Linked DNA regions of Terriglobus albidus. The protein of the gene in region 1 interacts with the protein of each later gene in a pairwise test. Links are inferred from orthologs where the notes say so. Each region holds a gene or a part of one and is shown on either strand. Other genes may lie near its edges. The genes, in order: FTW19_RS09555 and ileS.

Evidence for each region.
Region 2: the proteins of FTW19_RS09555 (region 1) and ileS interact in binary tests that used the Escherichia coli proteins (3 or more experiments, as listed by UniProt). The link is inferred for Terriglobus albidus from one-to-one orthologs.

What each region holds. Positions count from the first base shown.
Region 1 is NZ_CP042806.1:2,359,818-2,374,277, reverse strand. The notes cover bases 4,750-7,749. They hold FTW19_RS09555 (D-ribose ABC transporter substrate-binding protein), read left to right. Parts: upstream 4,750-5,784; coding sequence 5,785-6,714; downstream 6,715-7,749. Other genes in these bases: FTW19_RS09550 (L-fucose/L-arabinose isomerase family protein), read left to right, coding at 6,734-7,749; FTW19_RS09560 (ABC transporter permease), read left to right, coding at 4,750-5,788. Outside these bases: FTW19_RS09580 (transketolase), read left to right, coding at 1-760; FTW19_RS09575 (transketolase family protein), read left to right, coding at 754-1,722; FTW19_RS09570 (FGGY family carbohydrate kinase), read left to right, coding at 1,732-3,204; FTW19_RS09565 (sugar ABC transporter ATP-binding protein), read left to right, coding at 3,201-4,721; more of FTW19_RS09560, read left to right, coding at 4,718-4,749; more of FTW19_RS09550, read left to right, coding at 7,750-8,146; FTW19_RS09545 (sugar-binding transcriptional regulator), read left to right, coding at 8,523-9,473; fliB (flagellin lysine-N-methylase), read left to right, coding at 9,956-11,230; FTW19_RS09535 (lipase family protein), read left to right, coding at 12,057-13,022; FTW19_RS09530 (hypothetical protein), read right to left, coding at 13,374-13,901; FTW19_RS09525 (hypothetical protein), read right to left, coding at 14,319-14,460. UniProt on the Escherichia coli protein: Part of the ABC transporter complex RbsABC involved in ribose import. Binds ribose. Also serves as the primary chemoreceptor for chemotaxis.
Region 2 is NZ_CP042806.1:3,660,000-3,674,850, reverse strand. Bases 3,617-7,007 are described here. They hold ileS (isoleucine--tRNA ligase), read left to right. Parts: upstream 3,617-3,927; coding sequence 3,928-6,807; downstream 6,808-7,007. Other genes in these bases: lspA (signal peptidase II), read left to right, coding at 6,807-7,007; FTW19_RS14360 (energy transducer TonB), read right to left, coding at 3,617-3,655. Outside these bases: FTW19_RS14375 (sugar phosphate isomerase/epimerase family protein), read left to right, coding at 1-486; FTW19_RS14370 (Gfo/Idh/MocA family protein), read left to right, coding at 501-1,766; FTW19_RS14365 (UdgX family uracil-DNA binding protein), read left to right, coding at 1,889-2,782; more of FTW19_RS14360, read right to left, coding at 2,669-3,616; more of lspA, read left to right, coding at 7,008-7,346; FTW19_RS14345 (CCA tRNA nucleotidyltransferase), read right to left, coding at 7,491-9,368; FTW19_RS14340 (DUF6982 domain-containing protein), read left to right, coding at 9,534-10,073; FTW19_RS14335 (amino acid permease), read right to left, coding at 10,142-11,755; bla (class A beta-lactamase), read right to left, coding at 11,881-12,759; FTW19_RS14325 (APC family permease), read right to left, coding at 12,810-14,360; FTW19_RS14320 (acetamidase/formamidase family protein), read left to right, coding at 14,521-14,851. UniProt on the Escherichia coli protein: Catalyzes the attachment of isoleucine to tRNA(Ile). As IleRS can inadvertently accommodate and process structurally similar amino acids such as valine, to avoid such errors it has two additional distinct tRNA(Ile)-dependent editing activities.

The DNA.
Region 1 (14,460 bases):
TTCGCAACTGGGTCACACCGGCGGCGACCTCTCCTCTGCCGACGTTCTTACCTGTCTCTACCTGGGTGGAATTCTGGCGGTCGATCCCGCGCGGCCCCACTGGGAGCAGAGAGATCGCTTCATCATGTCCAAGGGGCACTGTTCGGGCGCCTTCTATGCAACACTCGCCGCCCGTGGCTTTTTCCCGGTCGAACAGCTCAAGACCTTTATGGACCCGCTGTCCATGCTGAATGGACATCCGGACCGGAACAAGCTGCCCGGAGTGGAAGCGAATACCGGCCCCCTGGGCCATGGAGCACCGATCGCCGTCGGCGCTGCCCTTGCGGCGAAGATGCGCGGTGAGCACTGGCGGGTCTTCGTCCTTACCGGCGATGGTGAGCTGCAGGAAGGCTCCAACTGGGAGGCCGCTATGACCGCTCACCATTACAAACTCGATAATCTGACGGTCATCGTAGACCGCAACCGGATTCAGCAGGGTGACTTCACCGAAAACACGATTCAGATGGATCCGCTCGCGCCGAAGTGGTCCTCCTTCGGCTTTGCCGTGCGCGAAGTCGATGGACATAATCACGAAGAGCTGATGCAGGTCTTTCAGTCGCTCCCTCTCGAACCCGGCAAACCCACCTGCATCATCGCAAATACGGTCAAAGGAAAAGGCGTCAGCTTTGCAGAGAACAAGCCCGCTTGGCATCATGGTGTGCCGACCCGTGAGCAGCTTTTCATGGCGGCGGAAGAACTCGGAGTGGAGGTCCCATGGTAGTCGCTGCTCCCGTTGAGACATCGGCCAAGACTTACGATTGCCGCGAAGCCTACTCCAGAACCCTCGAAGAGATGGCCGCGCAGGACAAACGTGTCTGCGCCGTCGTCAATGACTCGGTCTCTTCGACCAAGCTCAAGAAGTTCAAGGAACTCTTCCCCGACCGGTTCGTCAACGTCGGCATTGCGGAGCAGAACATGGTCGGTGTCGGCGCCGGCCTGGCCAACGGAGGCATGGTCCCCTACGTATGCGGAGCCTCCTGTTTCCTGACCGCCCGCGCCATGGAACAGGTAAAGGTCGATCTTGGCTACTCCAAATGGAATGTCAAGCTATGCGGCATGTCCTCCGGCATGGCCTATGGGCAGCTTGGCGCCACCCACCACTCCATCGAAGACATGGCCTGGACACGCATCATCCCGAATCTCACCGTGATCGTTCCGGCGGATCCCCTGGAAACCGAGCAGGTCATGCGCTATTCGCTGCGGCACGATGGCCCCATGTTCCTTCGCATCAGCCGCGTTCCGGTGCCTGAAGTACATGATCGCGGATATCAGTTCACCCTGGGCCGGGCCGCACTGATGAATGACGGAGACGATGTCACCATCATCACCAACGGCATCCTGGTAGCTCGGGCACTGCAGGCCGCGAAGCTTCTGGAACAACGCGGCATCTTCGCCCGCGTGCTGAATATGAGCAGCATCAAACCGCTCGATTACGACGCAATCATCAAAGCCGCGAAAGAGACCCGCGGCATTGTCACCGTCGAAGAAGCACTCACCGCCGGAGGCCTGGGCGGAGCGGTCGCCGAGGTGCTCGCGCTCCATCACCCTGCACCGATGCGCATGCTTGGCCTTCCTGACGTCTTCGCACCTACCGGGTCCGCGGAGTTTCTGCTCGATCACTTTCATCTGAACGCAGACGGCATGGTGAACGCGGCACTCGATCTGCTGGGAGAGAACAAGTAGGCGTAGATCATGTCCGACCTCATCCTCGCCATCGATCAGGGAACAACGAATACCAAGGCTCTCCTCGTCGGCAACGATGGACAGCCGGTATTTCGTGCGTCTGCACCGCTTACGCTGCTAACGCCCCAACCTGGCATGGTCGAGCAAGATCCCGAAGCGCTGTGGCAGTCGGTACTCACCGTCATACGGGAGTGCATCGCCCATAGCGGCGCAGTCGGGATCAAAGGTATCGCCATCTCCAACCAGCGGGAGACCGCCGTGACCTGGTATCGTGCCGACGCCAGCCCCGCGGCCAATGCGATCAGCTGGCAGTGCCGGCGAGGCGAGGCCATCTGCAGGCAACTTGCCACACAAACGGATCTCATCCGGGAGCGCACCGGCCTGCCGCTCGACCCACTTGTGTCCGCAACTAAATGGAGCTGGCTGCTCCAGCAGAATCCTGCGTTGCGAGCCCGGGCGGAACGGGGAGAGCTTTGCCTGGGCAACGTCGATAGCTGGCTTGTCTACAAGCTGACCGGCGGTGCAGCCCACGTCACCGATCATACAAATGCATCGCGTACAGCGCTGCTCGATCTGGAGACCTTGCAGTGGGATCGCGATCTACTCGACCTTTTCGCCATTCCGCAAGTCGCGATGCCTCAGCTCGCCTGCTCCTCATCCTTGCTTGGCGAGGTCTCAGCGATTCCAGAGCTTGCGGGCGTCCCCATCGTCTCCGCGATTGGAGATTCTCACGCAGCAATGGTGGGCCATGGAAGCTATACACCGGGAACCATTAAAGCAACCTATGGCACCGGCTCGTCGCTGATGACGCTGACACCGGGCCTGCCAGCACCGACACAGAGCCTGGCACGCACCATCGCCTGGTCGCACAATGGGACAGCTCACTTCGCCCTCGAAGGCAACATCACCATGACTGGGTCAGCCGTGCAGTGGGTGGGAGAGTTCCTCAATCTCGGCGATCCTACACGCGATGCCGTAGCTCTTGCCGAGAGCGTTTCAGATGCAGCAGGGGTCTACTTTGTCCCCGCGATGGTCGGTCTCGGAGCCCCCTACTGGGACTCTGCCGCACGGGGCACACTCACCGGCCTTAGCCACACCAGCAGACGAGAGCATATGGCCCGCGCCGCAGTGGACGCCATCGCTTACCAGGTCGCGGATGTCTTTCACGCCATGCGCGATGCCGCCGGTGTAGACCTCCCAGCCCTGCACACCGACGGAGGCGCGACCCGCAACAGTGCCCTGATGCAGTTTCAAGCGGACCTGCTGCATGTGCCAGTCCATCGTTCCAGTTGCGAAGACCTTTCGGCGCTCGGCGCTGCCTGGCTCGGCGGGCTCACACTTGGGTGGTGGCACAGCATGGCTGACCTTGCCTCGCTTCCGCAGGAGTCGACAACGTTCCTTCCGACAACTCAACGCACCTCCCACTATGAAGGCTGGAAGCTCGCCGTCCGGCAGACCCGCCTGAAGGGGGACCTCGCATGAGCGACGTGATCCTGCAGGCAAACGGCATCTTGAAGCGCTACCCCGGAAACATCGCGCTCGACCATGTCGACTTCAAGTTGCACCGCAATGCAGTCAACGTACTGATCGGAGAGAACGGCGCCGGCAAATCTACTCTGATGCGCATCCTGTCGGGTGTAGAGTCGTGCGATGAAGGCACGATCCTGCTCGACGGTAAGCCGATCACTCTCCGCAGTCCGCGCGATGCCGGGGCACACGGCATCAGCATCGTGCACCAGGAGCTGAGCGTGATGCCGAACCTCGACATCAGCGAGAACATCTTCGCCGGCCGCGAGCTGACCCGTGCCGCCATGGTCGATCGCAAGACCGAAGACACCCAATCGGCCGATGCGCTCCATCGCCTGCATAAACCAATGCCGGTCAATGCGCAAACGGCTCATCTCTCGCTCGGCTGCCGGCAGATCGTCGAGCTCGCCCGGACCATCGCTCATGGATCAAAGATCCTGATCCTCGACGAACCCACCTCTGCTCTTTCGATGGCAGAAACAGAATCGCTCTTCGAGGTCATCGAAGACCTGAAACGCTCGGGCGTCACCATCGTTTACATCTCGCACCGTCTGCACGAGCTGCTGCACCTCGGTGACTACTTCACGGTCCTGCGCTCCGGCCGCGTCGTCGGCGAAGCTCCGCGTTCCGAGGTCACGCGGCAGTGGATCGTGGAACGTATGTCAGGCCGCGCCGACACCACAGATCTACAAGTCCGTCCCGCTGCCTCCACCCAGGCCGTGCTATCCGTCCATCAGTTGGAGCTCGGCTCCTCCGCCGCGGGTGAAGAATCGCAGGCAGCTCTGCACGAGATCTCATTCACTCTCCACAAGGGTGAGGTCCTGGGCATCTACGGCCTTCTCGGAGCGGGTAGAACCGAACTGCTGGAGACGCTCGCGGGAAACCGCACACCCCTCGAGGGTTCCATCCAGATCGAAGGCCGCACGCTCGAGCTGAACTCCGTTGGCAGCGCGGTTAAGGCAGGCATTGTGCTTGTCCCCGAAGATCGCCAGCGCGACGGCCTCATTCCCGAACTGTCGATCCGCGAGAACGTCGCCCTCGCTGCTTCGCACGGCCCATTGCTCTCACGCGCGCACGAGACCGAGTTAGTCCGAAAGCTGGCGAAAGACCTCAACATCGCGGCCAACGATCTCGAGCTGCCGGTCACCTCGCTTTCGGGCGGCAATCAGCAAAAGGTCCTGATCGCGCGCTGCCTCATGCGGAACCCGCGCGTTCTGCTGCTCGACGAACCGACACGCGGTGTCGATGCAGGAGCGAAAGCCGAGATCTATCGCATCCTTCGCAAGCTGGCCGCGAATGGCCTGAGTATTCTCTTCACCTCTTCCGAGATTGAAGAGACGCGAACGCTCGCCGACCGCGCCCTCGTCCTCTGCCAGGGACGCATTGCAGCCGAGTTTCAGCATCATCAGTTGACCGACGAAGCGCTCTTCTCCGCAGCCAGTCCGAATGTGACCACAGGAAGCATCGCATGACCTCTATCTCCGCCACGCTCTCATCGTCCGATCGTCTGGCCAGCAGTGGAGCCCGCATCGCACTCATCCTGCTGCGTGCCCGCGCTGTCCTCGTGCTGGTATTGCTGCTCATCCTGTTCTCTGCCATGGCGCCGAGCTTCCTTACGACAGCCAATCTCTCCATCCTGACAAAGCACGTCGCCATCTCCGCCATTCTTGCCATAGGCATGACCTTCGTCATCCTCTCCGGAGGCATCGACCTGTCGGTCGGCTCGGTTGCCGGCCTGGGCGGCATGGCCGCTGGCTACATCCTCACCCAGGGCATCACCCTCGGTGGGACGACCTATCATCCCGGCGTTTTCGTTGCCATCCTGGCCACCATTGCGCTTTGCCTGATCGTCGGCGCGTTGAATGGATGGCTGGTCTCCCGCGCCGGTGTCGCTCCTTTTATCGCCACCCTGGGCACGCTATACATCGCGCGGGGTTCTGCCCTGCTGATGTCCAACGGTAAGACCTTCCCGAACCTTGCCGCGCACGCCCCTTCCTTTGCCTTCATCGGCCAGAGCTTTCTGCTACGCATTCCTATCCCGGTCTGGCTGATGTTCGCGCTGTTTGCCGTCGCAGCCTTCATCGCAGCGAAAACACCATTCGGACGCCACGTCTACGCCATCGGCGGTAATGAACGCGCTGCCCGCCTGGCCGGCATTGTTGTGCCGCGCGTGAAGATGTACACCTTCCTCTTCTCCGCCTTCTGCGCTTCGCTCGTTGGGCTCATCATCGCCTCGCAGCTCGAAGCCGCTCACCCGGCTACAGGAGAGAGCTTTGAGCTGAATGCCATCGCCGCGGTCGTTCTGGGAGGCACGTCGTTGATGGGCGGACGCGGCTCCGTCACCGGCTCACTGATCGGAGCGTTCGTTATCGGCGTGCTCGCCGACGGGCTGGTCATGCTCGGCGTCTCTGAGTTCTGGCAGATCGTCATCAAGGGAGTCGTCATCGTCCTTGCGGTCGCCATCGATCAGCTCCAGTCGCGGCTGCAGGCAAAGTTCCTGCCTCTGCTGCTCCGCTCCAACCCCGAGGCCGGAGCATGAAGCTCGTACCGCTATTCCTGGCCGGGGCTATCGCTCTTTCTGGTTGCCACCGCGAAGAGCTCTCGAAGCCGCTGATCGCCATCATCGTTCCCTCGCAGGACAATCCCTACTTCAAGGCCGAGGGTGATGCCGCCGCAGCCCGTGCGCAACAGCTCGGCTACCGTACCCGCATCGACGCGCACAACGACGACGCCTACCGTCAGGACAACCTGATCGACGCCGCCATCGCTAGCGGAGCCAAGGCTATCGTGCTCGACAACGCCGGATCGGAGTCATCCATCTCTGCCGTACGTCGCGCAAAGGCCGAAGGCATTGCTGTCTTCCTCATCGACCGCGAGATACAGGTCACCGGAGTAGCCAACGCGCAGATCATCGCCGACAACCATCAAGGCTCCCGCATCGTCGCCGAAGAGTTTGCCCGTGCCACTAAAGAAGGTGAATACGCCGAGCTGCTCGGGCGCGAGTCCGACACCAACGCGCAGATCCGCACCAAGGGCTTTCACGAGATCCTTGACACCGCGCCACAGCTGAAGCTCGTCGCTGCGCAATCAGCCAACTGGTCGCAGGCCGAAGCCTTCCAGAAGACCGAGACCATTCTGCAGGCACACGCAAAGCTGGCAGGCATCATCGCCGGCAACGACACCATGGCGCTCGGCGCCGCGGCGGCCGTCAAGTCCTCGGGCCGCAAAGGAATCGTCGTCACCGGTTTCGACGGCTCACCCGATGCGGCTACCGCCATTCGTTCCGGCGAACTACAGGCCACTTCGCTGCAGCCTGCCGTCGTCATCTCCCGGCTCGCAGTCGACGAAGCTGATCGCTTTCTGAAGACAGGCTCGACCGGCAAGCTGGAGAAACAGATCATCCCCTGCGATCTCGTCACTCGCGCCAACGTGGACGACTATCGCGACTTTGAAAAGATCAGATAACAATCAAAAGGAATCACTCATGCCCAGCACTCTCGGCGTCATTCTCGGTAACCGCGACTTCTTTCCCGACGCGCTCATCTCCGAAGCGCGGCAGCAGCTCACCACGCTCTTCTCGCAACTCGATGTCACCCCCATCTGGCTCACCCAGGGCCAGACCAAGCTGGGCGACGTCCAGGGTTGGCTCGATGCGGTGAAGTGCGGCGAACTCTTCCGCGCGCATCGCTCTGAGATCGAAGGTATCCTCGTCTGCCTGCCGAACTTCGGCGACGAGAAGGCGCTCTCCGATGCGATACGTCTCTCTGAGCTGAATGTTCCTATCCTCGTGCAGGCCTGCCCTGACGATCTGGACGCCTTTGGCCTGGAGCGCCGCCGCGATGCCTTCTGCGGCAAGATCTCCGCCTGTAACAACCTGCGCCAGTACGGCTACAAGTACACCCTCACCCGCGATCACACCGTAGCCATCAATAGCGACCGCTTCCGCGAAGACCTCACCAACTTCCTCGCAACCTGCCGCGTCGTGCGCGGTCTCCGTCGTGTCCGCCTGGGAGCAGTGGGAGCACGCCCCAACGCCTTCAACACCACCCGCTTCAGCGAAAAGCTCTTTGAGGCTGCGGGCATCTCCGTCAATACGATTGACCTCTCCGAGGTCTTCGGCTCCGCCCAGCGTATCGCCGACGCCGACACCCGGGTGAAGCAACGCATCGAACAGATCCGCAGCTACGCCGATGCATCCAAGGCTCCGACTGAGAGCCTGGTGAAGATGGCGAAGTTTGCCCTGGTCGTCGATGACTGGATGCAGGAGCTCGGTCTGACCGCGACCGCCATTCAATGCTGGTCTTCGATGCAGAAGAACTTCGGCGTCAATGTCTGCACCATCATGTCCATGATGAGCGAGCAGATGCTGCCATCGGCCTGCGAGGTCGATATCGCAGGCGTCGTCAGTATGTACGCGCTGCAGCTCGCCAGCAAGAAGCCCTCGGCGCTGGTCGACTGGAACAACAACTACGGCAACGATCCTGATAAGTGCGTCCTGTTCCACTGCGGCAACTGGGCTAAGGATTTTCTGCCAGACATCCGCATCGGCACCGCTCCTATCCTCGGAACCGTACTCGGAGAACAGAACACCGTCGGCGCCCTCGAAGGCCGCACACCTGCCGGCCCACTCACCTTTGGCCGCGTCAGTACAGATGATCTTCAGGGCAAGATCCGCGCCTATGTCGGCAATGGTCTGTTTACGGATGATCCATTGGATACCTTCGGTACCCGAGCCGTCGCGCATGTGCCGAAGCTCCAGAAGCTGATGCATGTGATCTGCAAGAACGGGTTTGAGCATCATGCCGCGATGAACGGAAGCCATTGCGCTGAGCCCGTGGCCGAAGCCCTGGGGACTTATATGGGATGGGATGTTTACCACCATCACGCTGAGGTGTGAGCTATTCAGATACATCACCACACTCGGCCCGCTTACCAAAGCGGGCCTTTTCTTTGCGGATACCACGACTCTGGGTGCCCCATCCATCACGGAGTGATGGGTGGGAAGTTCGAGCGGAGCTCGAATCCGGTGGGAGCCGTGGGCTTTTAGCCCACGGTACCTGGATACAAGAGAATTTGGGCTTTAGCCCTGGGCTTTTCTGAGTATCGCAATCAAAGACCCAGGGCTAAAGCCCATCGTTTTTATGCCTTCAATCACCGGGCTGAAGCCCGCTGAACACCCCAGCCAACAAAGCTGGCTGGGGACCCCGCTGCTCCCACCGGCAATCTAGGTTCGGACCAAACCCACGTGTAATATTATGCAGACATAAATTTATATGCCACGCATCAATGAAACCCGACTGATGGTCAAGATCGCCCGCCTCTATTACGTACACGAGGTGCGGCAGCAGGATATCACCGAGATGCTCGGCATCCATCAGTCCACCGTCTCACGCCTTCTGAAGAAGGCGCGCGAGGCGAACGTGGTGCGTGTCATCGTCGACGTTCCCGGCGGTGTCTATGCCGAGATGGAAGAGGAGCTGGAGCGCCGCTTCAGCCTGCGCGAAGTCGTCATCGTCGACTGCCCTGACGATGAGTTCCATATGATCCAGGAGCTTGGCGCCGCAGCCGCATTCCTGCTCGAATCCACGTTGCGCCCCAAAGAGAACATCGGCATCTCCTCCTGGAGCCGCCACCTGCTGGCCATGGTCGATCAGCTCCACCCGACCAATCGTGCCGAGGGCGGACGTGTCATCCAGATGCTCGGCGGTGTCGGGACACCTGATATCCAGTCACGCGCTACCCAGCTTGTAAATCAGTTCTCGCGTCTGATCGGTGCTACTCCTGTACTGTTGCAGGCGCCAGGCGTGACCGGTAGCTCCAAGACACGCGACCTGTTGCTGCAGGAACCATATGTACGCGAGACGATCGAAACCTTCCCAACGCTCGACATCGCACTGGTTGGCATCGGCGCCTTGAAGCCATCGGCATTGCTCGAAAGCAGCGGCAACAGCTTCACCATGGCGGAGCTTGAGTCGTTGCAGAAGAAAGGCGCTGTTGGCGACATCTGCCTGCAGTTCTTCAACGAACAGGGAGATCTCATCCGCTCGCCGCTGCTCAACCGCGTCATCGGCATCGAGATGCCGATGCTCAAGCGGGTCAGCAAGATCATCGGCATCGCCGGTGGGCCTGCCAAGTTCACCGCCATCAAGGCGGCGATCAAAGGCAAGCTGATCAACGTCCTGATCACCGATCAGAAGACGGCGCAGAAGCTGTTGAAGAGCTAGCACCCGGGGAGAGACCCGATTCGCCGCCGACGCATTACGGTCTTGCTGCCCCGCACCGATGTCCCTCAGTGGCTGAAGCCACTTGTTTCGTACGTCGGGTACGGGACGACTGAAGTCGTCCCCTTAAGCAAGGCGGTTCGCGCGTAGCGCGAATGTTCCCACAATCATCTTTGGTAGAAAGGCCCCTGACGTCCCACAACCGGTCAACCGTTATCTTGAACGAGCCCATACGGCGGTTGCCCCGGGTTCGGTCCCCGATGAACGTGTTCGTTGGGGTGATATCCCTACAGGGACCTGGGCGTTCGCGCACCGCGCGAATGTATTGCTTAAGGGGACGGCTTTCAGCCGTCCCGGACGAACGCTCAAAAGGAAGTGGCTTTAGCCACTGAGGGTCCTCGCTTCCCACCCTTCCCCCACCCGACATTAAAGCCCTCTGATCCGTTATCTCGACCAACGGCCCCCAGATTGCACCCCTCACCCCCGTGAGCCGCGCTATCGCACGTCAACCTCTACCGTCTCAGCCTCTCTACGGACAAGGCTTCCAATGCCTCCGCGGAGGCTGCGACGACACCTGCTGCAACGGATTCTCTGTCCCCGTCGACAAACAGACCTATGAGTTCTACCGTTTGCTGCCTGTCAGCGAGATCCGGTCCGCCGTCGATACCCATGTCCGTAAGGTTCCAGGCTCTCCCAGCGATAACCTCTACGCCAGCATTGAGATGACCGCCGATAAGAAGTGCCCCTTCTTCACGGCACAGCGTCTCTGCGGCATCCACAAGGAGCATGGCCACGACTACCTGTCGGCCGCATGCTCCACCTATCCCCGCGCCCTCAATCAAGTCGACGGACAGCTCGAGGTCTCCCTGTATCTCTCCTGCCCCGAGGCAGCGCGCATGGTGCTCCTGGATCCAGGATTTGCGAACCGCCACACCGATGGCCCGGCTGTTCCCTTCCGCACCGACCAGTTCTCCAAGCTCGCCCGCAACGGACCCGACTCGCCTCACAAGCCCTTCAGCTATTTCACCGAGGTGCGGCTATGCATGGGAGACCTGCTCACCGATCGCAGCCGTCCCCTCTGGCAGCGGATCTTCCTGCTGGGCATGATGTGCAAGCAGCTCGACGAGGTCACCTCGCTGGAAGGTGAAGAGAAGGTAGCGGAGATCATCCAGAGCTATCAGCAGATCGTCGAGGAAGGCACCCTCCGGACAGAGCTCAACCATCTGCCCGCGAACACCGCCGCACAGCTGGATCTCGTCCTTCGCGTCGCCGACCTTGCCAACCGCTCCGGCGTGAACTCAAAGCGCTTCAACGAATCCTTCCAGGACTTCCTCGCCGGCATCGGTTATGCAACCGAATCAACGGCCGCCCAGGACCTGGAGCGCTATCAGCACGCCGACAACGCCTACTGCAAACCATTCCTCGAGCAGCACCCGCACATTCTCGAGAACTACCTGCTGAACTACATCTTCAGAACGCTGTTCCCCTTCGGCCGCGAAGCCAGCGCGCATTCGACACCAAAGACAATCTTCCAGGAATACACCCTGCTAATCGGCCAATACGTCCTGGTGCACGGCCTACTGATCGGCATCTCCGGCAACCGCCAATCCGAGTTCGATGAAAAAGCAGTGGTGAAGACCGTCCAGTCCTTCTCAAAGACGGTCGAACACAGCCCCGGCTACCTGCAACAACTGCTCGCCCTGATGGAAGACCGCAACCTGACAGACATGAAGAGCCTCGCAGAGCTCCTACCCCGCTAGAGCAATCCCGCTTCTGATCACCATAACCTTGAGTGCCCCATTCACGCATAGCGTGAGTGGGATATTCGGGGTCCCCAACGAACGTCGTTCGTTGGGGTGAACTATTCGAGCGAAGCTCGAATGGGTGGGAGCCGTGGGCTTTTAGCCCACGGTTTATTGGCTCTAAAGAAATTGGGCTTTACAGGCTGCGGAAAAACTCGATTTTCGAGAAGCGCAAAAAAAACGATCGCGTCAGAATGACCTATAAGCGATCCGGGGACATTGGGTGATGATTTTCTATCCCCAAATTTGACCCGATTAACCCCTCATATAGAGTTTTTCCGCAGCCTGTTTAGCCCTGGGTCTTTATGTTGGTCTCAGAGAGAGCCCAGGGCTGAAGCCCATCATCATTTAAGAACTTCAATCAGCGGGCTGAAGCCCGCTGCTCCCGCCGGTTAATACCCCGCTGAGCGAACCTTTTGTTTGTCATCCTGAGCGTAGCGAAGGACCTGCTCTTGCCTGTCCTGTAGGGGCGACAGAGCTTAGTTGCCGCGCGAAAACTCTGTCTCAATGGATGCTAGCCTCTTGGGCTGTTTCTGTCAGGCAAGCAACAGAACTTTCATCAACCTCTTCTTGACAGCCCCTGCAAAAAGGCCGAAGCTGTCGGATGCACCTCCCTAGCCGCATCCGCATGTATGGCTACGGAGCTCCGAGATCCAGCGGAGCAACTACATCTGGACGCTCTTGAAGTACCTCATCTGCCCCCTCTTAGCTACAAATTTCTTCGCTTAGGTCTCGGCTGAATTCAGGAACTCCATGTCCCATTCAACGAGAGGAAACCTTTGCAATGACATCTGAAAAACAGCAGGCTTCTACTACCAGTCTCCCTCAAGGCACGCAGCTTGCGTGGAGCCTTTGTGACTGGATCGACCATGTATCTTCCAACCCCAATCCACCATCGCCCTGGACAGTCGTATGGCAGCCCAGCTCAATCGGCGCAGATTATTCGGCTGTCCTCCTGAACCCGACAACGAACCAATATGCCCTGGTCATTCAGGGGACCCATGGTGCGCCCGATGAACTGGAAGACTTTTGCTGCGAGTTCTGGGCCGGCTTCGACCCGGTCAGTGGAGCCAAGGTGGCCATTGGCGCCCAGGCAGCGCTCTTCGGCGCCCTGATGCAGATGAACGCCAGCCTCACCAAGGGCGGTACGGACCTTGGTTCCTATCTGCAGTCGATCTCCGGATCATTTAACGCGACCACTCCGTTGCTCATCACCGGCCACAGTCTTGGTGGGACGGTTGCTTATCTGGCGGCATGCTGGATTGCCTTCCAGTTCCTGAACGGTCAGCAACCACTTACGACCCTTCCTGCCAGTATTCAAGCCATCACGTTTGCGTCCTTTGCCGCAGGTAACCAGGCACTGGCCGACGTTCTCAATGCGTCATCCAACTATGTGCCCTGCTTCAATCAGAACGACGCCATTCCACATGTCTGGGCAACGGACACGACCATCAATCCAACGTTCAATATGACCAACTTCTTTCAACTTTTCCCCTCGCCCGGACCTAATCCCATGCCGAACAATAGCCTGCGGACTGCGCTGCAAAACAAGGTAACTCAGATGCAGAACAACCAGGTCAGCTATGTGCAGACGACCGGCCAGTACAGCTTCTCATTCTCGTATGCAACAGATCGGAATACCTGGGACGGGGAGCTTATTCGGCAGCACAACGACGCTTACTCCGAAACCTTCGGATCAAGCAGCAGTGCCGAGACGGCATCGACAGGAGCTCGGGAAGTAGCAGCTTAATGAATCGACTCGGGTGCCCCACATACGCGAAGCTTATGTGGGTTGTTCGAGCGAAGCTCGAATGGGTGGGAGCCGTGGGCTTTTAGCCCACGGTTTATTGGCCCTAAAAAAATTGGGCTTTAGCCCTGGGTCTTTGTATTGGTCGCAAAGAGAGCCCAGGGCTGAAGCCCATCATTTAATACCTTCAAAATCGCACGACGTGCATTCTTGTCGCTCCTGAGTGCGATTCGTATTCCCATCTCAGAGCCGCGTTGTATGACGGAATACGTGAGCAGTCCGTAGTACCTACCAACGGATGTGAATCCAATCGACATTGCTCGTTGTCAATCACGGTTGCTGGGGAGCGTCCTTTTAGTCAACTGAGAGCTTGTAGATTCCGTCCTTGCCGCAGTGAAGTACATAGTCCTGACGCCAGGAGTGGGTGGTCAGGGAGGCAGACCCGACCAACACGATATCAGCAGGTTCTCCCTGCTTGCGCGCCAAACGTACCGACAAGACTGACCAACACTGAATCCCAAGGTCAGCGTCGTCGTCCGAAATTAAATCGAGGAAATACGCAGCACCCTGTGCAGGCACAATGTATACACCACAGGTACGCCGCCCTGGCTCGCTCATATTTGAGCGAGGCACATCAAAGTTGACTGGAGCGACCGTGAGTTCTGTTCCATCTGGGCCTGCGAGCTTGAATACCTGCTTGGGATCAATGTTGCGGTGGCTGGCGCCAGCCGGCATGAGTGCTGGATCGAGCTTCTTCTCAAAAGCCGCTCGTTCCGCAGGGGAAGGTGGCAGGAGATGCTGTCTTGCCTGCGCCTGGGCTGCCACTCCCCACAGAAGAGTGAGCACCAGCAGAACATTTAAGTTAATCCCTCGCCGCCGCATATTCATCCTCAAGTCGCTTATCATACGGAGGCTTTTCTCTCCAAAGAATGGGTTGGCCCGTGCACCGGGTGCCCATGTCCCTCGGGGACATGGGTATTCGCGCTACGCGCGAACCGCCTTTCGCTTGTCATCCTGAGCAAACGAAGTCCCCAGGCAGCTTTGCTGGCTGGGGTGACACAGCGAGGGACCTGCATTTTGTTTGTCATTTCTCCGCTTCTCTACCGAATCATTTTCCCTGTCATCCTGAGCACCGCGAAGGACCTGCTTTTTTGTTTGTCATTTCGTAGCGCTCGGGGTCCCCAGCCAGCTTACTGGCTGGGGTGAAGCGTAGCGGAGAAATCTGCTTCTCTACCCAAACTCGCCGCCCATCCGTGATAGAAAATCCGGACACATCTTCCGACGATAGGACAGATCGCTTCAAAAACCGGTAATCTCTGCGACGCCCATCAAGAAATGAGCCGGACTGCCACTCTGCATATCGATACGAGCTGAGAAAAAGACTTCCGTCTCAAAGGTAGAACGTGTCAAGCAGATATATCCAAGATTCGCAGCTGTCGTA
Region 2 (14,851 bases), 1.3 Mb from region 1 along the record:
ATTCCTGAGGACCCCAAGGACGCGCTTTATCCGGAGACTGTTGCCGCCATTCGCGAGATCACCGAGCACTGCGCTGCCAATGGCCAAAGCTTTCTGATGGAGACTGGGCAGGAGACGCCCACAACCATGTTGCGCATGCTGAAGGACGTAAACAATCCCGCGCTTGGTGTTGGGCTTGATACCGCGAATCTGATTCTTTACGGTAAGGCCAATCCTGTAGACGCACTCAAGGTCCTTGGGCCCTATGTTCGTGCCATGCATGCCAAGGACGGCAAATGGCCGACTGATCCAGACCAGCTTGGCAAAGAGGTGCGCATCGGCGAAGGCGAGGTTGATTTCCCGAAGGTTCTATCGATGCTGCATGACCTTGGCTATAAAGGCGCGGTCAGCATCGAACGTGAGACCTCCGGACCGCAGCAGGTCGAGGACGTAAAAGCCGAAAAGCTGTATCTCGAAGGCATCCTCAACAAGATCAAGAAGGCATAGCCAGACGGAGGAAGATGATGAATCGCAGAAAGTTTTTGCAGGGTGCAGGAGCTCTGGGCGGTCTGATGATCGTGAAACCCAGTGTCGCTTTCAGTTACGCAGCAAATTCGACCGTGCAGTATGCCCTGCTGGGCTGCGGCAAACGCGGCACGTCGGTCGCGACCTCGTTTGCGAAGAATACTCAGGCGCGCATCGTCGCGCTGGGCGACATCTTCCCTGATCAGCTTGCCAAGGGTAAGCAGCACTTTGACCAGGTCAATGCATCGCTCGGTTTCGCACCAATCGACGATAAGATGACCTTCCACGGGTGGGAGGCTTACAAGGCGCTGGCGGCTAATCCGAACGTCGACGCGGTCCAGATCTCCACGCCTCCCTTCTTCCATGTCGAACACATGGATGCTCTCACCGCCGGCGGCAAGCACGTCTACTGCGAAAAGCCTGTCGGCGTCGATATTCCCCAGACACGGCGTGCCCTTGAGATCGCGAAACGGGTCGGCAACAAAGTGAGCGTCTCCGTCGGCTTCCAGATTCGCTCAGCTCCTCCCTTTGTCGAGGTTGTAAAGCGAATCCACGACGGGCAGATCGGAAAGATCGCTTCACTCAGCGGTCATTACAACGCTCCGACCGCCACTTATCCTGACCGCGGTTCAATGCCGCAGGACGAGCAACGCCTGCGGAACTGGCTGTGGGATAAGACACTCTCCGGCGATATCCTGCTCGAGCAGAACATTCACGTCATCGACGTCTGCAACTGGGTGATGCAGGCTCATCCCGTAAAGGCCACGGCACGAGCCAGCCGCAAGGTCCTTCAGAACTTCGGCAATATCAATGACAACTATGAGGTGATCTTCACCTATCCCAATGGAGCCGAGTTTGTCTTCAGCTCGACGCAGTTCAACTCCGCCGGGTACTTCGATGTGAAGGAGACGATCTTCGGCTCTGAGGGACTTGCTGAGATGCCATATAAGGGCGCGCTCGGTATTCAGGGATTGAAGCCGTGGACCTGGGCCGGCAGCGACCAGACAACGAACGCCAAGTTCGCAGCCGATGGCGCCTTCAGCGACAACCTGGCTGAAGCAGACAAGAAGAAAGACCAGAGCTTCATTGAAAGCATCACCGAAAACAAGTTCCAGAACCAGATCGCTGCCGGCGTCGAAAGCGCCCGTAGTTGCATGTTGGCTCGCAAAGCTGCCGAAACAGGACGCATTGTGACCTGGGAAGAGATCGAAGCTGACAAGGAAGAGTACAAGCTGGGCCTTGATCTTCGAAAGTACGTCTAAGTACGGATCCAACCCACGAATGCCCGGCACATCGCCGGGCATTCGTGTATCTACTCTCAAGGATGCCGATGACAACAGCCGCCAGGCACACGACATCTAATTCCGCCCAGGAGAGATGTCCGATGCCGAAAACTGCAACCAACGGTGCTGCTGCGTTCGTCCCTGGAGATCGCAGCTTGCCTGTACTTCGTAAGGCGGTACAACAATGTCACGGATGCGATCTCTACCGCCATGCGACTCAGGCCGTATTCGGCGAGCTTGAAACTCATGAGGACGCCACACGCCCGAAGGTTGCGATGATGATGATCGGTGAACAGCCAGGCGACCAGGAGGATAGGCAGGGACGACCATTTGTTGGTCCTGCCGGCAAATTGCTCGATCAGTGTCTTGATGAAGCACGGATCGATCGCGACGCCGTATACGTCACCAATACCGTCAAGCATTTCAAATGGGAGCCTCGCGGAAAGCTCCGCATCCACAAGAAGCCCGGCATGCAGGAGATCCGAGCCTGCCGGCCGTGGCTACAGGCCGAACTGGAGACGGTGCGACCGCGATTGATTGTCTGCCTGGGGGCCGTTGCCGCACAGTCGTTACTCGGCTCAAAGTTCAGGCTCACACAGGCGCATGGAGAGATTGAAGAGGTAAAGGGGCTACCTCCGATTATCGCGACCTTACATCCCTCGGCAGTCCTTCGAGCGCGAACGGATGAAGACCGGCATCGCAGCCGGGAGATCCTCGTTGCGGACCTCAAACGGGCCGCAGATTATTTGAAGCATCCCCAACGGTACAACAAATGCAGCATGATCAAGGCACCGCGACAGCAGCTGCCTGCAATGCTGGCAGCTCCACAAACAGCATTGCCCGGGGATAATCCCCGGGCAATGGTCACAAAAAAGTTCGGTTTAGAAGATCTGGAAGTTCACGGCGACCGCGAGTTCTACCGCTACGGGAACGCCATTTTCAGTGGCAGGCTTGAAGCGGTATTGCTTCACAGCTTCAATGGCCTTGTCGTCTAGTCCCATGCCGACCGGGCGCGGGACACGAACGCGTTGCGGGCGTCCCTGGGTATCAACGATCAGGCTGACAATGACTTCGCCCTGGAACTTAGCCTTACGGGCTTCTTCGCTGAACTCAGGCTCCGGGCCGTAGATCAACTGCGGCGCGAGAACACCATTGCCGATCTTTCTGACGCCGCCACCATAGTTCCCGCCCGATCCCGGTCCGAGACCCGATCCTTTGCCAGAACCGATACCAGTTCCCTCGCCATTACCCATAGAGGAGACTCCGACCGCGGGAGCATTCGGCATACCGAAGTTCGGCATATTCACATTCGACATCTTCAGGTCTTTCTGGACCTCAATTGTCGGCTGAATATGGATCTTCGGCTCTTCGATGGGAGGCTTGTTCGGAGGAACAATCTGCTTATCAGCGAACTCCGGAAGTCTGCCTTTGGTGACTGGCGTCGGACCACGCTGGCCGCCGCCGCCGCCCATACGTTCCGCTGCCTTCAGCGAGACGGGCGGGGGCACCTTCGACATGTCGACGTTGCTGACGATGGGCTTCGCCATGATCTGGACGACCTTGTTCTTCACAATCCAGACGATGGCAAGGATCACCAGCACATGCACCACCGCTGCTATGGCCGTAGACTTGGGATCACGTTTGACCTTCATGCGGTCGACGACCGCAATCGGTTTTGATTGCAATTGGAGCGGAGGCAGCTTCTCCGGGAAAAAGACGTCCTTCAGGCTCGCCCATAGCGAGGTAAACACGTTTTCTTCCGTAGTCTGGAGTTCTGTCCCGAAAATAGGCTCGGCGCTCTTACGGGCGTCGAACTGACCATCGTTCTTAGGATCGAGTCCCGGTGGCGTCAAAACAGTATTCGCCATAAGCTGCTTCGCAAACCTGGCCTGCGGGCCGTACTGCGCCCACACCCTTCTTCCAAATTCTCGCGCCGTTGGTGGACTTACATCTCCCGGTCTTTTGCCGGTTCCTGCCACGTCGCGTTCAGCGTCTGGCTCCGCTCCTAGTTTACAGAGGTTTTCCTAGGCGCGCAGTCACTTTCTTTGACGCATGGAACCACATCCGGGTATACGGCTGCAATGCCCTGACAAAGTAAAATGATCTTTTGGTGACCTCGCGTACCAACTCAGGAAAAAGCATGTCAGATTCGCCCGCGCAGAAGCCGTTGAAGTCTACCCTGAACCTGCCGCAGACCGCCTTTCCCATGAAGGCCGGCCTTCCGCAGAACGAACCAGCACGCCTCCAGAAGTGGATCGAAAACGACCTCTACGGACAGATTCGTGCCGCCCGCGCCGGCGCGCCGAAGTACATTCTGCATGACGGCCCGCCATACGCCAATGGCGCTATCCACCTTGGCCATGCGCTGAACAAGTGCATCAAGGACTTCGTCGTCAAATCCAAGACGATGACCGGTTTCGACTCCCCCTATGTGCCCGGCTGGGACTGCCACGGCCTGCCGATCGAGATCAAGGTCGACGAGCAGCTTGGCCGCAAGAAGCTGGAAATGGACGCTGTTACCGTTCGCCAGCAGTGCCGCGACTACGCGCAGAAGTATGTGGATCTGCAGCGCTCGCAGTTCCGCCGCATGGGAGTCCTGGGCCGCTGGGATGATCCTTACCTGACGATGAGCTTCCCCTACGAAGCCCGTATCGTCGAGACCTTCTACGAGTTCTTCGAGCACGGCTACGTTTACAAGGGCCTGAAGCCGGTCTACTGGTGCTGGCATGACAAGACAGCCCTGGCCGAGGCCGAGGTGGAGTATGAGCAGCACACCTCTCCCTCGATCTATGTCCGCTACCGGCTCCTCAGCGACCCTGCCGATCTGGCGCCGGAGCTTGCCGGCCGCGAGGTGTACACCATCATCTACACCACCACGCCGTGGACGCTTCCCTCCTCGCTGGCGGTGGCCTTCAATCCGGAGTTCGACTACGTCGCCCTTGAAAACACCGATGGCGCCGTCTACCTGGTTGCGGAAGCGCTCGCCGACGCCGTCCGGGAGTCCTGCAAGATGCCGGAAGCAAAGGTGCTCACCCATATGAAAGGCACGGCGCTGGAGAACATCACCTTTGCGCACCCTTTCCTGCATGGACGCACGATCCTGGGAGTGCTGGGCGATCACGTCACGGCCGAACAGGGTACGGGTGCGGTCCACACCGCCCCGGCGCATGGTCCCGACGACTTCTACACCGGCGCAAAGTACGGCCTGCCGCAGACCACGAATGTCGACGATGCGGGACGGATACGCAACGGCCTGCCGGAGTATGACGGCCTGCACATCTATAAAGCCAACCCCATCATTCTGGACATCATCCGCAAGAACGGAGCATTGCTCTCCGAAACCGAGGTCAAGCACAGCTACCCGCACTGCTGGCGCTGCCACAGGCCGGTAATCTATCGCGCCACGGAACAGTGGTTTATCGGCATGGAGACGCCGGTCAAGGACCAGCACGGTAACGAGACCACCTTCCGCCAGCGCGCGCTGGATGAGATCAAGAAGGTGACCTGGGACCCCTCCTGGGGCGAAGAGCGTATCTCGAACATGATCGCCACCCGCCCCGACTGGTGCATCTCGCGCCAGCGCATCTGGGGTGTGCCCATCGCCGTCTTCCTGTGCCAGAGCTGCGACCACCCCATCAGCGATAAGGCACTCAATCAAAGCATCGTGAAGCTCTTCGAGAAAGAAGGCGCTGATGCCTGGTACGAGTACCCGGCCGAACAACTGCTGTCGGCTGGAACGACCTGTATCAAGTGCGGACACGCGGCCTTCCGCAAGGAGATGGACATCCTCGATGTCTGGTTCGAGTCCGGCTCGTCGTGGCATGCCGTGCTGGAGACTGAGCCGGAGCTCCGCTTCCCTGCCGATATGTACACCGAGGGCGGCGACCAGCATCGTGGCTGGTTCCACTCGTCGCTGCTGGCTTCTGTCGGCATCCGCAACGCCGCACCCTACAAGTACGTCGCTACCAGCGGCTGGACACTGGACGAGCAGCGCCGCGCCTTCTCCAAGTCGCTCGGCAACGGTGTCGATCCTGTCCTTGTGATGGATCAGCTCGGCGGCGACATCGTCCGCCTCTGGGTCGCCTCGGTCGACTTCCGCGAAGACGTCATCGCCTCGGTCCCACTGATGAAGCGCCTCGCGGAAGAGATCTACCGCAAGCTGCGCAACACCTTCCGCATCCTGCTGGCGAATCTGTATGACTTCAACCCCGCGGAACATGCGGTGAAGGAGTTCAGCGCCCTCGAACCACTCGACCGGTACATGTTGGCCAAGGGAGCCGAGATCGTCGCCAAGGTGCGCAAAGCCTACGACGAATTCGAGTTCCATCGTGCCTATCACGCCATCAACGAGTTCTGTAACTCTGACCTGAGCGCGTTCTATATCGATGTTCTGAAGGACCGTCTCTACACCTTCGCGCCCAACGCCCCAGGACGCCGCAGCGCCCAGACCGCGATCTGGAAGATCACGGAGGCCCTGGTTCGCCTGGTCGCTCCGGTCCTCTCGTTCACCGCGGATGAGGTGTGGGAGTACCTGCCGAAGGTCGAGGGCCGCGAAGCCAGCGTCCACATCGCGCATTTCCCCGCTCCGGAAGACCTCGCTCCAGCCAATACTGAGAGCCTGGTTGCGAACTGGGAGAAGTTGCTTGCCGTTCGTGACACGGTTCTGCTGTCGCTCGAAGAGGCAAGAAAGAACAAGCAGATTGGTAAAGCGCTCGATGCCAGCGTTGCCGTAACCATTCCGGCAGCGTTGAAAGAAAGCTTCGATAGCTTCGGTTCTCACTTCGCTGAGCTGTGCAATGTGTCGGCATTCCGGTTCTCGGTGAATGGCGATCAAACACCGTCGGTAGAAGTAACACCATGCGAAACGCTCTCCGACATCACAAAGTGCGAGCGTTGCTGGCGCTACACCAATGATGTTGCATCCGATAGCCGTTATCCGACCGTCTGCGCTCGCTGCGCAACGGCACTCGACGAGATCGGCTACGAACCGTATACCGTGACTCAGGAGCAGCCTGTCTAATGTCCGACACCGTTGTTTCTCCGGTCACCAACGCCAGTCGTACACGCGATCTTCGCCTGTGGCTGCTTCTCATTACCGCACTGGTAGTGGCTGCAGACCGCCTGTCGAAGCTATGGATTGAAGCGCATATCGACCTGGGTTCGGCCATCACCATCATCCCGCGAGTTTTTCGGTTGAGTCATGTTTTGAACACGGGTGCAGCGTTCTCCATGTTCGCTGACTCCACCTCACCTGAACGTGTACGCATTGTGCTGATCGCGTTTTCGGTCTGTGTTACGGTGGTGATTGCCGCAATGATCTACAGAGTTGGCCGCACGCTGTCACTTACCAGCTTCGGACTGGCGCTGATTCTTGGCGGAGCGCTCGGCAATCTGTACGACCGCATTCGCTTCGATCATGTGGTGGACTTCCTGGAAGTCCACATTGGCACCTATCACTGGCCTGACTTCAACCTGGCCGACTCTGCTATCTGTGTTGGTGCATGTCTGCTGTTGCTCGAGATATTCCGGCCGCAGCCAAAGGAATCAGCAGATATCTAGGAATGAGAAAAGAAACATCGAGGGATGAGAAAAGGGCTGCCAGACCGGGCAGCCCTTTCCACGTATCAGTGGCTCCGGCCCCGACGGCGGCACAGAGTCTACGTTGACGAAAACCTTACTCCTCTTTGTCCCTTGCTGTCACCTTCACCGCTTCTTCGCGGGGGCCTTTTTCGCAGCAGCCTTCTTGGCAGGCTTCGCGGCGGGTTTAGCTGGTTTGTGGGCAACGGGCTTCTTTGCCGGAACCGTCTTCTTCGCCGGAGGAGCCGGCTTTTTGGCACCAGCAGCATGCTTGACCGGAGCCGTTTTCTTTGCCGGAACCGCGGCTTTCTTCGCGGGCGCCGGGGCCGGCTTCCTGACCTCGGGCTTCGCCGGAGCCTTCTTCGCAGGAAGAGGCGCCGGCTTCTTGGCCGCAGCCTTCACCGGAGGAGCCGGGGCTGCCTTTTTGGCAGGGGCAGCCGGAGCTGCCGCGGGCTTTTTCGGTGGCGCAGGCGCGGCAGCAGCCTTCTTGGCTGGAGCATGTTCCGCAGCCTTCACTTCCGCAGGGGCAGCCTTCTTCGCAGGAGCCGCCTTCACCGGCTCTAGAGCGGCCTCTGCATCGATCAGATCCTCGTCTCCAATCTCGATACCCGCATCACCCGAGGCGATCAGCTCATCTGCGACTTCCTCGACGATAGGAGCAGCCTTTTTCGCCCGCTTCGACTCTTTCTTGGCGGCCCGCGGACGGCGCAGGTTAACAGGCGGAGGCGGTGCCGGCGGCGAGTAAGGCTCGAGGTACGCCTTCATCTCCTCAACGGTCGACAACTTGCCGTCCATCAGCTCAAAGAAGAGCTTCTCGACCAGTTCGTCATAGCCCGGAAGATCCGGCGTGATGCGCATCTCCAGCATCAACGCATAGGGGATCTTAAGGCGGGCCTGCGGCCACTCCGCAGTAAAGGCCTTGAACTTGTTCTGGACTGAACCGGACTTTACCGCGAAGACCATCTGCAGTACAGCCTCGGGCTTCGCTGCATGCAGCAGCTTCCACGCAGCGGAGGGCGCCGCTGCCGACTTGCCGGTAAATTCCGTGGCAAGCGCTTTGCCCTGAGCTTCCATGCCGTCAATCGCTTCCACGAATGCCTGACGCGGGAAACCATGCTTCAGCGTGGCGACATCCTTTGGCGTCAGCTTGGCCGTCAGGAGCGGAAAGGCAATGGCGGATGCGTCCGGGAAGATTCCCTGCAACTGCAGCACGCCTACTTTGTCGCGCAGATCGTCGAGAGCGGTTGCATTCACGACCTTCGGTCCCCAGGCAGGCATAAGGGCCTTCATCCAGCCCTCGTTCTCCAGGTGGCGGAGGACGCGCAGACCGTCTTCCTCATAGGCGATCTCTTCCAGTTCGTAACCGCGATACCAGGCCGGAAGATTGGCGATATAGTCCTCTTCCTTTGCCGTCTCGTAGCGGGCGCGGGTGCGCTCTTCCAACTGCCAGCCAAGACGCGAAGACAGCCGAGCGGCGCGAACCAGACGGGACGGATCCTCAATGAATCCATAGTTGGAGACCAGCCGAAGCTCCCGGTTCTCGATATCGGCAACGCCGTTTAGCGGATCCATCAGGAGGCCCCAGGAGCCCTCATTGAGCGACAGCGCCATGGCATTAGCCGTGAAGTCACGACGGCGCAGATCTTCCAGAATGTTCGCCGGCTTGTAGACCGGTTTTGCCGGCTTGGGATAGGTCACGCCCAAAGTGCTGCTGATCTCCACCCGCACAGAGCCAGGAAAGTCGAAGAAAAGCGACTGTGTCGGCTCATACTCCCCGGAGAAGGTGCCGCCGGCTTTCTGTATATCTTTCTTCAACTTGAGAGCATTTCCCTGAACTGCCACATCAAGATCGCGTACGGAGGTGCCTGCCGTGAGGTCGCGCACGGCTCCTCCGACCAGAAACAGCGTCATCCCGCGTTCCCGGACGACGGCCTTGATCTTCTCCAGCGCATCCTTCTGGTTAGCAGATAGTCGATTTTCGAGCAGGTAGATGTAGTCGGCCATAGATAGGCGGGCAGCGCTCCGGGCTTCGGATTCGTCGCTAACTCTCGCCGTATCAATCGCTTAGCACCGGCAAGCAAGACGACACAAAAGCCAAATGTAACATATAGGTACCGCTTTTGCTACATTCCTGCTGCTTTTTAAGAACCCGATGAGACAATGCCCTGTATGCCGGCAGGACGAAAAAAAGTTCTCATCCGAAGATTCAGCCGCGACACCATAGCCGGCTACCTGCCGGCTGCGGGCTTTGTCCAGGACGATGCGCTGGAGCTCCTTGATCTCTCCGGACGGGTGATGCCTATTCCCCTCTCCGAGATCAAGATGGTGCTCTATGTCCGTGACTTCAACCTTACGGAAAAGGATCCGGAGCGGACACTGCGGAAGACCTTTCTTTCCAAGCCACGGACGGAGGGTCTTTTTATCCGTCTGAAGCTCCGCGACGAAGATGTGCTGGAAGGTCTTGCACCGCTAGACATCAGCCTGATGGATTCAGCGCTGGAGGACAAGGGGATCCAGTTCACACCTCCCGATGTCCGGTCCAACGTACAGCGGATCTTCGTCCCTCGGCGGGCCATTGAGAGCATGGACCTTCTGGCGGTGATCACCACGCCGTCCAAGAAGAAACCCGTCGCCTCGACCTCCGCAGACAAATCCCTCCAGGAACAGCTCTTCGCTACCGAGCTGCCGCCGAACTCACGGCCAAACTAAGCTAAGAATCTTCTCCAAAGACAAAGGGCGGCACGTGGCCGCCCTTTGTCTTTATGGCTGAAGCTAGACTAGTCGGCTGCAACCTCGCTCTCGACCTTAGCCTGCACCTTTGAGTGGAAGCGGGAGTAGGTGAAGTAAACGATCAGGCCAATGATGAGCCAACCAATCAGCCGGGCCCAGTTCTGCCAGCCCAGCTTGTACATCATGTAGCCGTTGAAGAGCACGCCGAGGACCGGAACAACCGGGACGGGCCATACCAAGGGTGCACGGAAGGGACGCTCGCGGCTCGGATCGGTCTTGCGCAGCACCACAACGGCGATGCAGACAATTACGAAGGCCAGCAGCGTGCCGATGTTCACCATCTTACCGATATCGTCGATCGGCGTAATGGAGCCGACGATGGCAGCCAGAAAGCCAGCCAGAATGGTTCCCTTCCACGGGGTGCGGAACTTCGGATGAATCGCGCCGAAGAACTTCTGCGGCAGCAGTCCATCCTTAGCCATGGCGTATAGCACACGGGACTGACCAAGCAACATCACCAGCATGACTGAGGTGAGCCCCGCCAGCGCTCCAACCGTGATGATGTCCGCCGCCCATCCCAGGTTATGAGAGAGGAAGGCTCGAGCCACCGGAGCCTCGATGTTGATGTCCTTCCAATAGACCATGCCGGTGAGGACGCCAGCGACGCCGATATAGAGCACGGTGCAGATCAAGAGCGAGAGAATGATGCCGATCGGCAGATCGCGCTGCGGGTTCTTGGCCTCCTGCGCGGTCGTGGAGACAGCGTCAAAACCGATATAGCTGAAAAACACCAGACCGGCGGCCAGACCGATACCGCCCCCACCAAAGGGAGCGAAGGTCGACCAGTCATGACCCCAGTTCGCCTTGTCTACATACTTGATGCCGAGCGTGATGACGAAGAGCACCACGGCCACCTTCATCATGACGATGCCGGAGTTGAACTTGGCCGACTCCGAGATACCGATCACCAGGATCGTCGTGATGATCAGGGCGATGATGAAGGCCGGAAGGTTGAACCCGATCTCAATCCCAAAGAGATGCGGAGCTCCTAGCAGCGCGTGCGCCTGGGCCGTTAGATCAGCGGGAGCAGCGGCTTTCAGTGCATCCAGAGCGGCCGAAAACGCCTGCGTTCCTGGAAGCAGTTCTGGATGCTGCACCGCAAGCATCTTGCGGGCGACGACATCGGTCGCCGTACGCAGACCGGTCCAGTGGTCATAGGAGAGCCAGAGAGGAAACTTCAGCCCGAAGATGGAGAGAAACTCGACAAAGTGATTTGACCAGCCGGAGGAGACGGTACTGGCGCCCATGGCGTACTCAAGCGTGAGATCCCAGCCAATGATCCACGCGAAGATCTCGCCCAGCGTGGCATACGCATAGGTATAGGCAGAACCGGCCAGCGGAATCATGGCGGCGAACTCTGCATAGCAGAGACCGGCAAAAACGCAACCGAGGCCGGAAAGTATATAGGCCAGCGTAAGAGCTGGCCCTGCAGAGTGTGCGCCTATACCGGCGAGAACAAAGATGCCGGCGCCGATGACTGCGCCAATGCCGAGCGCGGTGAGTTGAAACGGTCCGAGCGCTCGGACGAGTGTTTCGGAACCTTCCTCGTGTGCCTCATTGAGGAGAGATTCCATTGATTTCGTGGCGAGTAGTTTGGCCATGTAGCGGCGACAGCTCCTTAGTGCCTCAGTATTGCTGGGATGTGAAGAGAATACCCGAAGGCGGGCGGTTGCGGGGAAAACTCTCCGCAACCTGCCTTCGCGGTTAAATCCTTTTACATGCCCTGCTAAACGTACAACGACCCGAGCTTTCTGCCAATCTCCTGAAAGACCAAATTGCTCTGGTCAGTCTCCAACTTGCTGCCGGTGTAATAGACCGTAATCAGCACCGGTTTCCGGTCCGGCGGGTACAAAACAGCAATATCGTTGGTCGTGCTGTTGTCGCCCGATCCGGTCTTGTCGCCTTCTTTCCAGTCGGCAGGCAGTCCGGCCTTGATCTTCTTCAAACCGGTCTGGGTCGCCAACATCCAGTCATTCAATTGTTTACGAGATGCAGGGCTGAGAACATTGCCTAAAGTTAGCTTCTGCAGCGTCGCCAGCATGGCCGACGGAGTCGTGGTATCCCGCTGGTCCCCGGGCTCCGCAGAATTCAGTGTGGGCTCGTTACGATCGAGTCTCGTTGCGGTATCGCCGAGGCTCCGTAGCCACCTCGTGAATCCGGCCGGGCCGCCGACTGTCACCAGCAACAGGTTCGCCGCCGTATTGTCCGAAAGCGTAATTGCTGCCTCACATAGCGCGCCTACCGTCATTCCCGTCGCAACATGTTCCTTCGTGACAGGGGCGTAGGAAAGGAGATCTGCCTGCGTGTACGTCACCAAGCGATCAAGCTTCTCTTCCCCATGGTCGACGCGGGCAAGTACCTGAGCGGCCAGCGACAGCTTGAAGGTGCTGCACATCGGAAAGGCTTCACCAGCGCGGTGGCCAGCATGAGCTCCGGTCTGCGTATCAAGAACAGACACGCCGAGACGTCCGCCTTTCTCTTTCTCCAGTTGCGCGAGAAAGGGTTCCAGTAATTTCAGGTCGGGCGTAGATGAAGCAGCAAACAGTCTGTTGCTGGAAGCAAGAACAGCGGCAGTGGAAGCGAGAAAAGCGCGGCGTGTCGGCATGGTGCGTTCAGGGTAGATGGAGATCTTCCTGTGGACAGCACCACAGGAATTCAATCAGTAACGCCCACGCCGTCCAGACCCTCAGACTTCTCGCTTCGGCTCTTCCAGACCATGTACACCGGCACACCCAGCAGCACCAGGATCAGGCCCGGCCAGGTGTACTGTGGCTTATACCGCAGCAGGACGTAGCTTACCCAAGCCGCCATCACGATATAGATTGCCGGCAGCACCGGATATCCGATCGCCTTATAGGGACGAGGCGCATCCGGCTGTTTCCGCCGCAAGATGAAGATGCCGGCAATGGTCAGAATGTAGAAGACCAGCGCGGCAAAGATCACGTAGTCCAGCAACTGTCCGTACGATCCTGAGAGACACAGCAGGCACGTCCACAGGCACTGCACCCAGAGCGACACCGTCGGTGTATTCGTCTTGTGCGAGAGCCTGCCTACCGACTTGAAGAAGAGGCCGTCCTGGCTCATGGCGTAGTACACGCGCGCTCCGGCGAGCAGCATGCCGTTGGCACAACCAAAGGTCGAGATCAGGATGGCGAGCGCCATGATGCGCGATCCATATCCCGAAAACGCTTGCTCCATCACCGCGGTCGCCACGCGGTCCTGACTCGCGTACTGAATGCCACGGGCAACGATTGTCGTTCCCTGCGGATCACCATGCAGCGGAAGCACCGCCAGGTAGATGAAGTTGCAAAGGATATAGAGCAGCAGCACGGTCCCCGTGCCCAGCACGAGCGAAAGCGGCAGGTTGCGCTTGGGGTTCCGAACCTCACCTGCGGTGAAGGTGACGTTGTTCCAGGCATCGGCCGAAAACAGCGAACCCACCTGCACCACCGCCAGCACGGTCAGAAGACCAATCATCACGGTGGGGCCGCCTGCACCCTGCTGCACCGGATGCAGATCGCTCCAACTGGCACCCTTCCAGAAGTTGCCGTTGGAGAAGTTGGCAGCGATCGCCGTCGCATTACGAGCCAGCAGGCCTAGTAGAACCACCATCGCGAGAGCGAAGATCTTGGCGGAGGTGAAGATGTTTTGTACCAGGGCTCCCAGCCGCACGCCCATCGAGTTGAGCGCAGTGAGCAGAACGATGATGACGATCGCTGCCAGATTGGCCGTGGATAAACCAATATCCATGTTGCCCAGGACCATCGGACCAACCGCGATCGGCGGAACATGCGCGAGATGGAGCAGCCAGTGATCGGCAGCAACGGATGGGAAGAAGACCCCGAGAAACTTGCCGAAGGCGACGCCCACGGCGGCGATGGTGCCTGTCTGAATCACCAGGAACAGCGTCCACCCATACAGGAAGCCCCAGAGCGGGCCAATCGCTTCGCGGAGATAGACATACTGTCCGCCGGCCTTCGGCATCATGGCAGCAAGTTCGCCATAGCTGAGCGCGCCGATGATGGTCATCGCCGCGGTTACCAGCCATGCGCCGATCAAAAGCGCCGGCGAACTGGTACCGCGAGCGATATCCGCTGCGACGATAAAGATGCCGGAGCCAATCATGGACCCCATGACGATGGCAGTGGCAGAGAAGAGGCCGAGGCCCTGAACAAATTTAGGCTGCGAGGTTTCTTGGGTGGACACGTTGGCACTGTTTTACCAGTTGAGGTGAAAGGTTGCCAGTTCAGAATCTGACGGGGGCTCCCGTGAAATACGAAAAGGTTCGTCGATACGGGAACTTCCCTGACCGGGATAACGTAGCCCTCCGTAACCGGTTTTCAGTCTTCACAAGGAGAGCAGTCATATGAAGGGTCTGGCAGTCGTGGTGTGCTTGTTGGGATGCGCTGCGTCAGGGACGGCGCAGGAACAGAGTCTGACGGGCAAATGGATGGCAACGGTTGATTTTTACGGCTCGCCTCTTTTCTGGAAGATGGAGCTCAAACAGGACGGAGAGAAGCTCACCGGAGACTTCTCCGGCGATAACGTCGAGGGAACCTATGCCGGCGGCAAACTCCACTTCCTGGCGAAGGATACTCAGGGTGGCTCAGAAGAGCTGACAGCGACCGTAGTGAATGGCCAGATCACCGGTACAGTAATCTGGATCGACGGCTCCGACAAGGAACATCCAGCGACGC